Regions from separate parts of the Paenarthrobacter sp. NCHU4564 genome, predicted to be linked through region 2. Evidence: riboswitches for the same ligand, from Rfam matches in the RefSeq annotation. Region 2 holds a riboswitch; each other region holds the start of a gene.
The links. Region 2 has a riboswitch for thiamine pyrophosphate ahead of thiC (phosphomethylpyrimidine synthase ThiC). Riboswitches for the same ligand answer to the same signal wherever they lie in the genome.
Positions count from the first base shown of each region.

Region 1: linked by a shared signal. The riboswitch ahead of ACSVIE_RS16095 (ECF transporter S component) and the one ahead of thiC (phosphomethylpyrimidine synthase ThiC) in region 2 are both predicted to bind thiamine pyrophosphate.
Region 3: linked by a shared signal. The riboswitch ahead of thiD (bifunctional hydroxymethylpyrimidine kinase/phosphomethylpyrimidine kinase) and the one ahead of thiC (phosphomethylpyrimidine synthase ThiC) in region 2 are both predicted to bind thiamine pyrophosphate.

Region 1 covers NZ_JBQLIS010000017.1:54,780-58,050, reverse strand. The annotation lists gene ACSVIE_RS16100 (ABC transporter ATP-binding protein) at 1-1,262, opposite strand, end outside; gene ACSVIE_RS16095 (ECF transporter S component) at 1,262-1,882, opposite strand; TPP riboswitch at 1,961-2,097, opposite strand; gene ACSVIE_RS16090 (NUDIX hydrolase) at 2,233-2,910, shown strand; gene ACSVIE_RS16085 (DUF4235 domain-containing protein) at 2,974-3,234, shown strand.
Region 2 covers NZ_JBQLIS010000016.1:70,172-73,442, forward strand. The annotation lists gene ACSVIE_RS15700 (alpha/beta fold hydrolase) at 1-285, shown strand, start outside; gene thiC (phosphomethylpyrimidine synthase ThiC) at 268-2,091, opposite strand; TPP riboswitch at 2,086-2,193, opposite strand; gene ACSVIE_RS15710 (amidohydrolase family protein) at 2,280-3,271, shown strand, end outside.
Region 3 covers NZ_JBQLIS010000007.1:60,559-63,829, forward strand. The annotation lists gene ACSVIE_RS09375 (Rne/Rng family ribonuclease) at 1-1,204, shown strand, start outside; TPP riboswitch at 1,364-1,462, shown strand; gene thiD (bifunctional hydroxymethylpyrimidine kinase/phosphomethylpyrimidine kinase) at 1,453-2,991, shown strand.

The DNA of each region.
Region 1 (3,271 bases), on a different contig from region 2:
ACCAAGTGCGTCAGCCGGAGCCGCTCCAGCAGTTCGTCGACCCGCTCCTCGCCACGGCCCACATGCCTGGGACCGAACATCAGCTCATCCAGCACCTTGCCGGTGACGAACTGGTGCTCCGGTTCCTGGAACACCGTGCCGATCCGGGAAATCAGTTGGTCCGCTTTCCACCGGAAGGGATCTATCCCGGCGCCTTCGGAAAGCTCGACGGCGGCAGAGACCTTCCCTGCCACCGGCGCCAAAAGTCCTGCCAGCGTCAAGGCGAACGTGGACTTTCCGGTGCCGTTGGGTCCGGTGATGGTGAGCGCCTGCCCTGCCCGGACCTGGGCACTGATGCCGTGCTGCACCGGCTGCGGCGGGATGGACCTGAAACCCTTCCTGCGTGGCTTGGCGCGGGAAACTGCCAGGTCCTGGGCCGCCACCAGCAGTTGCGCGGATTGGTTGCCGCGTTCCCTGCGGCGGGTTTCGGGAACGTACCCGGGCACCCACACGCCGGCGGCCTTGAGCAGGCTGTGCGCTTCAGCCAGAACCTGGTCCGGCGGCCCATCCAGGAGCACCCCACCGCCCGCCGAACCGGGCTGCAGGACCACGATCCTGTCCACCAGGTCCTTCCAGACGGACACCCTGTGTTCCACCACAACCAAGGTGGCGCCTGTCTTGTCCAGGCATCGGCGCACGGCATCACGGACTTCCAGCACACCGGCAGGGTCCAGGTTGGCCGTCGGTTCGTCCAACAGGATCAATCCCGGTCTCATCGCCAAAATACCCGCCAGCGCAAGCCGCTGCTTTTGGCCGCCGGAGAGTGCCGCCGTCGGGTGGTCCAACGCCAAACCGCCGCCATCAGCGGTACGCAACCCCACGTCGTCGAGCGCTTCATGAACCCGGGTCCAGATCCGGTCACGGGGCACGGCAAGGTTTTCGGCTCCGAAGGCGACGTCGTCGCCAATCCGGGACAAGACCACCTGCGTTTCGGGATCCTGCTGCATCAATCCGGCGCGGCCGCGTTGTTCCCGCGGCGAAGCACCGTCCAACAGGAGTGAACCGGTCTCGTCCGAATCATCCTCTTCCTCGCCCAGGACCCCGGCCAGCGCGTGCAGCAAGGTCGACTTGCCCGCACCGGAGGGACCCAACAGCAACACTCGCTCGCCCGGATCGATGCGGAGGTCAAGGCCCTGGATGGCAGGTGTGGTCCGGCCGGCGTGCCGCCAACCCCAGCCCTCGGCGGAGATGGCGGCAGGCCTGCCGGTGTTGGTCTGTGCCATCAGTTGAAGACGGGCTCCGAGGCGGCCTTGCGCGATGCGAAGGCGCTCAACACGCCGGTTTTGGCCAGGCCCCGGGTGGCGACCCAGGAGAGGGCACCGGCAATGATGGCGCCGGACAACGTGCAGAACGCGATGTAGGCCAGCTTGTCCACGGCCTCGTAGGCGATGTTCCAGCCCCACGGCATGAAGGAGTCGTTGAGGCCGCAGAAGAGGCCCGCACCGGCACCGGCCAGCAGCGCCGTGGGGAGGTTGAACTTCTTGTAGCGGAACGCAGCGAACACCAGCTCGGCACCCAGGCCCTGCAGGACGCCGGAAATCAAAACGGTGGTGCCGTACTGGGAACCCATGATCAGCTCACCCGTCGCGGCCACAGCCTCGCAGAACAGCGCGGCACCGGGTTTGCGGATGATCAGCATGCCCAGAACTGCGGGGATCATCCAGCCGCCGGCAATCAGGCCGGTCAAGGGCGGGTAGGCCGCGTTCATGGGAATGGATACGATCGCGGCGCCCTGGGACCATGCCCAGAAGATCACGCCGCCGGCGATGGCGATCAAAGCTGCCACCACGATGTCTACTACACGCCAGTTGTAACTGGTCTTCTTCACGCTTGCCGTGGTCATTTCTTTGCCTCCTGAGGTTACAGGAGGGGAAAGTGCTCCCCGGATTCCCGGCAGGCATGCGCCACCGGTGTTCCGGACACTCTGAGAAGCTCGACTCCCTTGCGCCGGTACTAACCGGATCAGGTTCGAGGGTCTGCGGCTGTCCGCACTCTCAGCGCCCTCGCGTCACCTGCATCCCTGCAGGGTTCGACGGCGGCGCTCCCCTGTCGTTATCAATCTGCCCTGATGGGCGAGGTCCAGTTTACACCCGGGTCCGTGCGTTGGCCCTCGCTGGCAGTCATAAAGGGTTGCGGTTTCTCCCGGCCCGTTTGCCGGCTTCCTCTCTCATGCACACCTGAGAGAATGACTTCATGACGGATCATCCCGGCTTAGGCCAGCCTGCACCCGAACCACGGCTCGCTGCCAGCGTGATCCTGCTCAGGGACGCCGCCGACGGGCTCGAGGTCTTCGTCCAGCACCGGGTGTCCACCATGGACTTCGCCGCGGGCATGGTGGTCTTTCCCGGAGGCCGCGTGGATGCCGCGGACAGTGAAGGGTGGGACTACCCGCAGGAGTTGCTGGCAGGGCACGCCGATGCGTGGTCGGAAGCATCCATCGCCGCCAACCCGGACCAAGCCATCCGGGAAGCGGGCACCGTGCTGACTGCCGCCCTCCGCGAGGTGCAGGAGGAAGCCGGACTCACGCTTGAGCCTGCAGATCTGCGTCCGTGGGCCAACTGGGTGACCCCGGTGGACATGCCCAAGCGCTTTGACACCTACTTCTACGTCGCCAAGGCCCGTGACGGGGCAGCGCCCCAACACCAAACAACGGAAGCCTGGCAGTCGCTCTGGATGCCCGTGGCCGGCGTCCTCTCCGCTGAAGCCGAAGGCACGCTCCACCTCATGCCACCCACCTACTACCTGCTCAAGGAACTTGCGAGCCTGGGCACCGTGGATGCTGTGTGGGGCGCCCGGCACCCCGTAGTTCCCGTCCTGGCACCCCGGGGTTCCATGGCGGCCTTCCTGAAAGACAGGGAAAACCGCCGATAAAGGCTCCCATTGCGCCCGCGAATGGTGCCTGGTGCACGCTGTAGGTGAGGTTAGGCTTGGGACATGAACTTCTTCTTCAAGCTGCTGGGGACCGGAGTGAGCCTCGGAGCAGGATTCGTCGGCACCAAACTGGTCAACCTGGCTTGGGAGAAGGCCAGCGGCAACAAGCCGCCCGCAGGTCATGACGACCTCGAAACCAGCCTGCGCTCAGCACTGACATTCGCGCTGGTTTCGGCCTTCGTGAGCACCCTCATCCAGGTCCTAACCAGCCGCGGCACGCAGCGCGCGATCGCCCGCTTCGCCAAGACGCACGACATCGTCTGACCCGCTGCCCGGGGACAAGCCAAGGCACCCCACCACC
Region 2 (3,271 bases):
GGCGTGCCCGATACACCCCAGGCCAGGCGCTCTGCCCGGCGGCTCAGGTTGCAGGCTCCGCCCTGGGAAGCCCCCTTGCACATCGTTCCGGGGGTCCCCACGCTGGTGCTGACCGGCGGTTGGGAGCCCCTTTACGAAGAGATCGCCGCGTACCTCCAGGAAACCGGTGCCCTCCGGCGCGTGGCCGCGGGAGGGCACCGGCCCCAGGACTCGGTGGAAGGTGACCGGATCATCCGATCGTTCATCGCCGAGGTCGGGCGGACTATGTCAGTTCGCGCGTCCTGAGGCTGCCGGTACCTGGAGTTCCGGCAGGTAGACCTTGCCTCCAGCTGCGAGGAATTCCTCGCTTTTCTCCCGCATGCCGCTGTACATGTCGGCGATCGCGGCCTGCGCTTCGGCCGAACCGTATTCGTCGCGGATGTCCTGGCTGATGCGCATGGAGCAGAACTTGGGGCCACACATGGAGCAGAAGTGCGCGGTCTTGGCCGGTTCGGCCGGAAGCGTCTCGTCGTGGAACGACTCCGCGGTCACCGGATCCAGGGACAGGGCGAACTGGTCCCGCCACCGGAACTCGAAACGCGCCTTGGAGAGGGCATCGTCACGTTCGTTCGCCCCAGGGTGTCCCTTGGCCAGGTCCGCGGCGTGGGCGGCGATCTTGTAGGTGATGACGCCGGTCTTGACGTCGTCCTTGTTCGGCAGGCCAAGGTGCTCCTTGGGTGTCACGTAGCAGAGCATGGCCGTGCCGTAGCGGGCGATCTCCGTGGCACCGATGGCGGAGGTGATGTGGTCATAACCCGGGGCAACGTCTGTCACGAGCGGCCCGAGGGTGTAGAACGGAGCCCCCTTGCACAGTTCCTGCTGGCGTTCCACATTCTCCCGCACCAGGTGGAAAGGGATGTGGCCCGGTCCTTCGACCATGACCTGGACGTCGTATTCCCAGGCTCGCTGGGTCAGCTCGGCAAGGGTGTCCAGTTCGGCGAACTGCGCGGCATCGTTGGCGTCGGCTGTGGCTCCGGGGCGGAGGCCGTCACCGAGTGAGAAGGCAACGTCGTACTGTGCGAAGATCTCGCACAGCTCATCGAAATGCGTGTAAAGGAAGTTCTCCTTGTGGTGGGCCAGGCACCAGCCGGCCATGATGGAGCCACCGCGGGACACGATGCCCGTGACCCGGTTGGCGGTGAGGGGCACGTACCGCAGGAGGACGCCGGCATGGATGGTCATGTAGTCCACACCTTGCTCGCACTGTTCGATCACCGTGTCACGGAAGATTTCCCACGTGAGGTTATTGGCCTCACCATTGACCTTTTCCAAAGCCTGGTAGATCGGAACCGTGCCGATGGGCACGGGTGAGTTCCGGATGATCCATTCGCGGGTCGTGTGGATGTCATCTCCCGTGGACAAATCCATGACGGTGTCTGCGCCCCACTGCGTGGCCCACTGCAGCTTGTCGACTTCCTCGGCAATGGAGCTGGTGACAGCCGAGTTGCCGATGTTGGCGTTGATCTTCACCAGGAAGGCCTTGCCGATGATCATCGGTTCCGATTCCGGGTGGTTGATATTGTTCGGGATGATGGCCCGCCCTGCAGCGACTTCGCTGCGGACCAGCTCCACGTCGCAGTTCTCCCGCAGGGCCACGAACCGCATTTCCGGGGTGACGATGCCCTGCCTGGCGTAATGCATCTGGGTGACGGTCTTGCCTTCGACGGCGCGGCGGGGCACCGGTTGTGCACCCTTCCACTCCGCAGACGCTGCTCCGCGCCGCACGGCCGACTTGCCGTCGTCGAGCAGGTTGCGTTCCCGGCCCGTGTAGCTTTCCGTATCGCCGCGTTCCTCGATCCAGGCCTTCCTGAACGGTTCCAGACCGACTACCGGATCACTTCCCGGGCCGGCCGTGCGGTACACCCGCAAAGGATCGTTGGCCTGCCCGTTGGGGGAGGGTTCCAGGGCGATCTCGGTCACCGGTACGCGGATGCCGTGGCCCGGATCCTCCACCCAAGCCAGCGAATGGGACTTCAGCGACTGCGTGACGGCTTCCCCGGCCGGAGCAGTCTGGTTCCGGGCAGGGCTGTGCTGTGTTTCTGTGGTGCTCAAGGATTACTCACTTCCTTCGCCGGCATTACCCGGACAGGTTCGACGGTCGCAGACTGCTTCAGCCCGATCTCAGCCCCTGCAAGGGCTCCCGTGTGGTCAGGGAAGAAGCTACCACAGGGGCAGCGGGTGCTCCCAGTCACAAGCTTTCGAAAGGGGCGGGGCGGGGTTCGTCGCACTAGGCTTCTGCCATGGCCAACATCATTGAATTCAGCGGTCCGGTGCTGGTTGCAGCCGATGACGAACGCCGGGGATTGTGGTCAGTTGACGGAAAGCTGACTTTTGAACGTCCCGCAACGCCGCCGGACAGAGTGCTTGCCGGATGGGTGCTGCCGGGCTTCGTCGACGCGCATTGCCACATCGGGCTGGGGCCCGGTGGTGCGGTGGATGAGGAGACCACGCTCGCCCAGGCCATGGCGGACCGGAACGCCGGAACGCTGCTGATCCGCGACGCCGGTTCGCCCGGCAATACCCGCTGGGTCCAGCAAAGGGAGGACCTTCCGCGCCTCATCCGGGCCGGCCGGCACATTGCCCGCAGCAAGCGGTACCTGCGGGGTCTGGGCCACGAAGTCGAGCCGGATGAACTGGTGGAGACCGTCCGGAAAGAAGCGCGCGACGGCGATGGCTGGGTCAAGCTGGTGGGCGACTGGATTGACAGGGGAGTGGGGGACTTAACCGCGTCATTTCCAGCCGGGGTCGTCAAGGAAGCCATAGCTGCCGCGCATGACGAAGGCGCCCGGGTTACCGCGCATTGCTTCGCGGAACAGACCATCGACCACATGCTGGACGGCGGAATCGACTGCATAGAGCATGCCACCGGGTTGCTGCCGCGGCACATCCCGCGCCTCGTGGAACAGGATGTTCCGATCGTTCCCACCCTGGTCAACATTGCCACCTTTCCCGACATCGCGGCGCAGGCCAAGCCAAAGTTTCCCGACTACGCGCAGCACATGACCAGCCTGTGGGAACGCCGGCGCGAGCGGGTTTTTGAAGCCTATGAGGCCGGCGTTTCCATTTATGCCGGCACTGACGCCGGCAGCGTCATCAAGCATGGCCGGATCGCCGACGAGATGCAGGAACTGCACGACGCCGGCCTGCCGCCTGCCGCGGTGCTGAATGCCGCCACGTGGGGTGCCAGGGCATGGTTGGGGACGGAAGGAATCAGCGAGGGGGCACCTGCCGA
Region 3 (3,271 bases), on a different contig from region 2:
CGGTGGAAACCTTGAGGAGACCGTCACCAAGAACAACCTCGAGGCCGCTGAGGAAGTCGTCCGCCAGCTTCGCCTGCGGGACATTGGTGGCATCATCGTCATCGACTTCATCGACATGGTCCTCGAATCCAACCGCGACCTCGTGCTACGTCGCCTGGTGGAGTGCCTTGGCCGCGACCGGACCAAGCATCAGGTAGCTGAAGTGACATCGCTGGGCCTGGTCCAGATGACGCGCAAGCGCATGGGTACCGGACTGCTTGAAGTCTTCGGCGAGCAGTGTGAACACTGCGCCGGACGCGGTGTTGTCACGCATGACGAACCCGTGGAGCACCGCCGAGCCAATGCGGTTGCCGTCGAGCAGCACCGCCCCCACTCCGAGCCGCAGCAGCCGGCGCCCCGCACGGAGCGCAAGCGCCGCCGTGGCAAGGGTGGTGGACAGGGGAACGGTGAAGCGTCCGTTGCCCACGCCCCGTCCCCGGCAGCGCCGGCACCAGCCGCCGCCACCGAAGCCATGGACCCGGTTCGCCAGGCCAAGGCCGAGGCGACCCGCGCCGCCCTGGCCACGATCGCTGCCGCCGCCCATGCCGCACACCTGCACGACGACGAGGTCCACCGTGCCGAGGAAGCGGCCCGCGCAGCGGCGCAGGCCGGAGATGCAGCTGAAGCCAAGGAAGCACCTGCCGGGCAGGCTCCCACGGAGGATTCGTCCGCCAGGGAATCGGCCACTGCGTCCAAGGAAGGCCGGACCGCGCCTGTCCTGCGGTTCGGCGGCGAGGAAGTTGCACTGCCGTTCGTTGAACACCAAGAGGAACCGCAGCCGGCCAAGCCGACCATGAGCCTGGATCTGTTGGCGGAAGCGTTCTCGCACCTGGGCGCCGCTCCTGAGCCCGAACCCCAGGCATCCGCTTCCGGTGGCGGTTCCGCCGAGGCCACGGACGCAGTGGCAACCGGCCAGGCTTCGGATGCCGGACATGCCGTGGCGGAGGCCGGGGCACGGGCCCGCGGCCGCCGCGGACGCCGGAACCGCAGCGCAAGCAGGGCCCAGGGTGCTGCCAACGAGACCAACATCGAGCACCATGAGACGGGTACTTCGGCGGGCGGTGGTTCCTCGCATGAAGCCAAGGCCCCGGCAAAACCTGCCGAAAAGCCCGCAGGCGAAGAGCCCATCATCCTCGGTGTCGGTGTCCCGGCCTCCGAGCTGTAGCTCTTCGGCGCTGATTGGCGCTCCAACCCGATAGGGATTGACGCGGCCCGCGGATTTTCCTGCACAGGCACACTGCAGCAGGATTCCGGGGGCCGTAGTCATATCCGTGGAGCAACTGCGCGTGGGTTTCGGAGGGCCGGTGTTTCCCGGCTAGTCTTGGGGATTGACACGGGGTGCCGGGCGTCGGGCCCGGCTGAGATCCAGACCCGTTGAACCTGTCCGGTTAGCACCGGCGAAGGGATGTCCCCATGACTTCTTTGTCGTCTTCTTCCGCCTACCCTGATTCTGCCGTCTACCCGGCAGCCCCCGGCCCTGTCAGGCCACCGCGTGTTCTGAGCATCGCAGGCTCGGATCCGTCCGGGGGAGCGGGAATCCAGGCAGACCTGAAGGCAATTTCTGCCCTCGGGGGTTACGGCATGGCCGCCGTCACCGCCCTCACTGCCCAAAATACCCTTGGCGTCAGCAGTGTCCATGTGCCGCCGGTGGAATTCCTGCGCCAGCAGTTGGAAGCGGTCGGCAGCGACATCACGATCGATGCCGTCAAAATCGGGATGTTGGGCGACGCGGAGGTCATTGGCGAGGTCCGCAGCTGGCTCGGAACGGTGCGTCCCGCCGTCGTGGTCCTTGATCCCGTGATGGTAGCCACCAGCGGCGACCGCCTCCTGAGGGAAACCGCTGAGGAAGCATTGCGTCATCTTCTGCCCCTGGCGGACCTGGTCACCCCCAACCTCCCCGAACTTGCCATGCTGCTCGGAGAACCTGAGGCCGCGGACTGGGCCTCGGCACTCGACCAGGGAAAGCGCCTGGCCGCGGCTTGCGGAAATACCGTGCTGGTCAAAGGCGGGCACCTTGCCGGTGACGATTGCCCCGACGCCTTGGTCAACACGGGCGGTTTGCTGCGCCAGGACATCATCGAGGTTGGCGGACCGCGTGTCTACACCGGCAACAGCCACGGGACGGGCTGCTCGCTTTCATCGGCATTGGCCACCGTGCAGGCCCGGACGGGTGACTGGGAAGCTTCCCTTCGGGAAGTGAAGCCGTGGTTGCTGCAGGCACTCCGGGACGCTGACAGGCTGGAGGTCGGCCAAGGCAGCGGCCCCATCCATCATTTCCACCACCTTGAGGCCTCCGCAGCGCCGGATACCTTCGCGGCGCGCTTATGGGCAGAGGCGTCCAGAGAACTCGGGGCCATCAACGCGTTGCCGTTTATCGAGGGGCTGGAATCGGGTGCGCTGCCAGAGTCCTGGTTCAACTACTACCTCGCCCAGGACGCGCTGTACCTCAACGGATACTCGCGGGTCCTGGCCAGGGCGGGGGCACTGGCTCCCAGCGAGGAAGAGCAGCTGTTCTGGGCCAAAGCCTCCCAGGTGTGCCTGGAGGTGGAATCGGAGTTGCACCGGAACTGGCTGGCCACGCGCCGCACCAGCCAGGCGACCGGGCCGGTTACCAAGTCCTATGTGGACCATCTCCTGGCGGCCTCGGCATCAGGCAGCTATGGTGTGCTGCTCGCGGCGATCCTGCCCTGCTACTGGCTTTACGCCGAGGTGGGACACCGCCTGCATGCTTCCTATGTCCGGAACGGCGAACCGGCCAGCCACCCTTATGCGGACTGGCTCCGGACCTACGCAGACGAAGAATTCGCCGAAGCGACCAGGACCGCCATCAGGTTCACCGACCTGGCAGCGGCTTCTGCCTCAGGGCAAGAGCGGGCGGCGATGGTGGAAGCCTTTGCCCACTCCTGCCGCTACGAGACAGCCTTCTTCGACGCTCCGCGCTTGTTCGCGTAATGGCTTTCCAGCGCGTCGAAACAGCAAAGCCGCCCGTCCGCGGTAGGCTGTATGGGCACGGTGCCGGGCGAGTCCGTTCCAGTGGTGACAAGCGTCACCTCCAGGGCTCCGGGCCCGGCCTCATTTGCGACTGAAGGTCAAACTAGCGTAATCTTGATCTTCGGTGCTTACGCCAACACTTGGGTTATGCCCCTTGGAATTGTTCATGGGATGACTCGCGGGCTTCGATCTGAAGTCCACGGCGTTGAGGCACAGCGCGAACCGGGCCCTGCGTTGGATC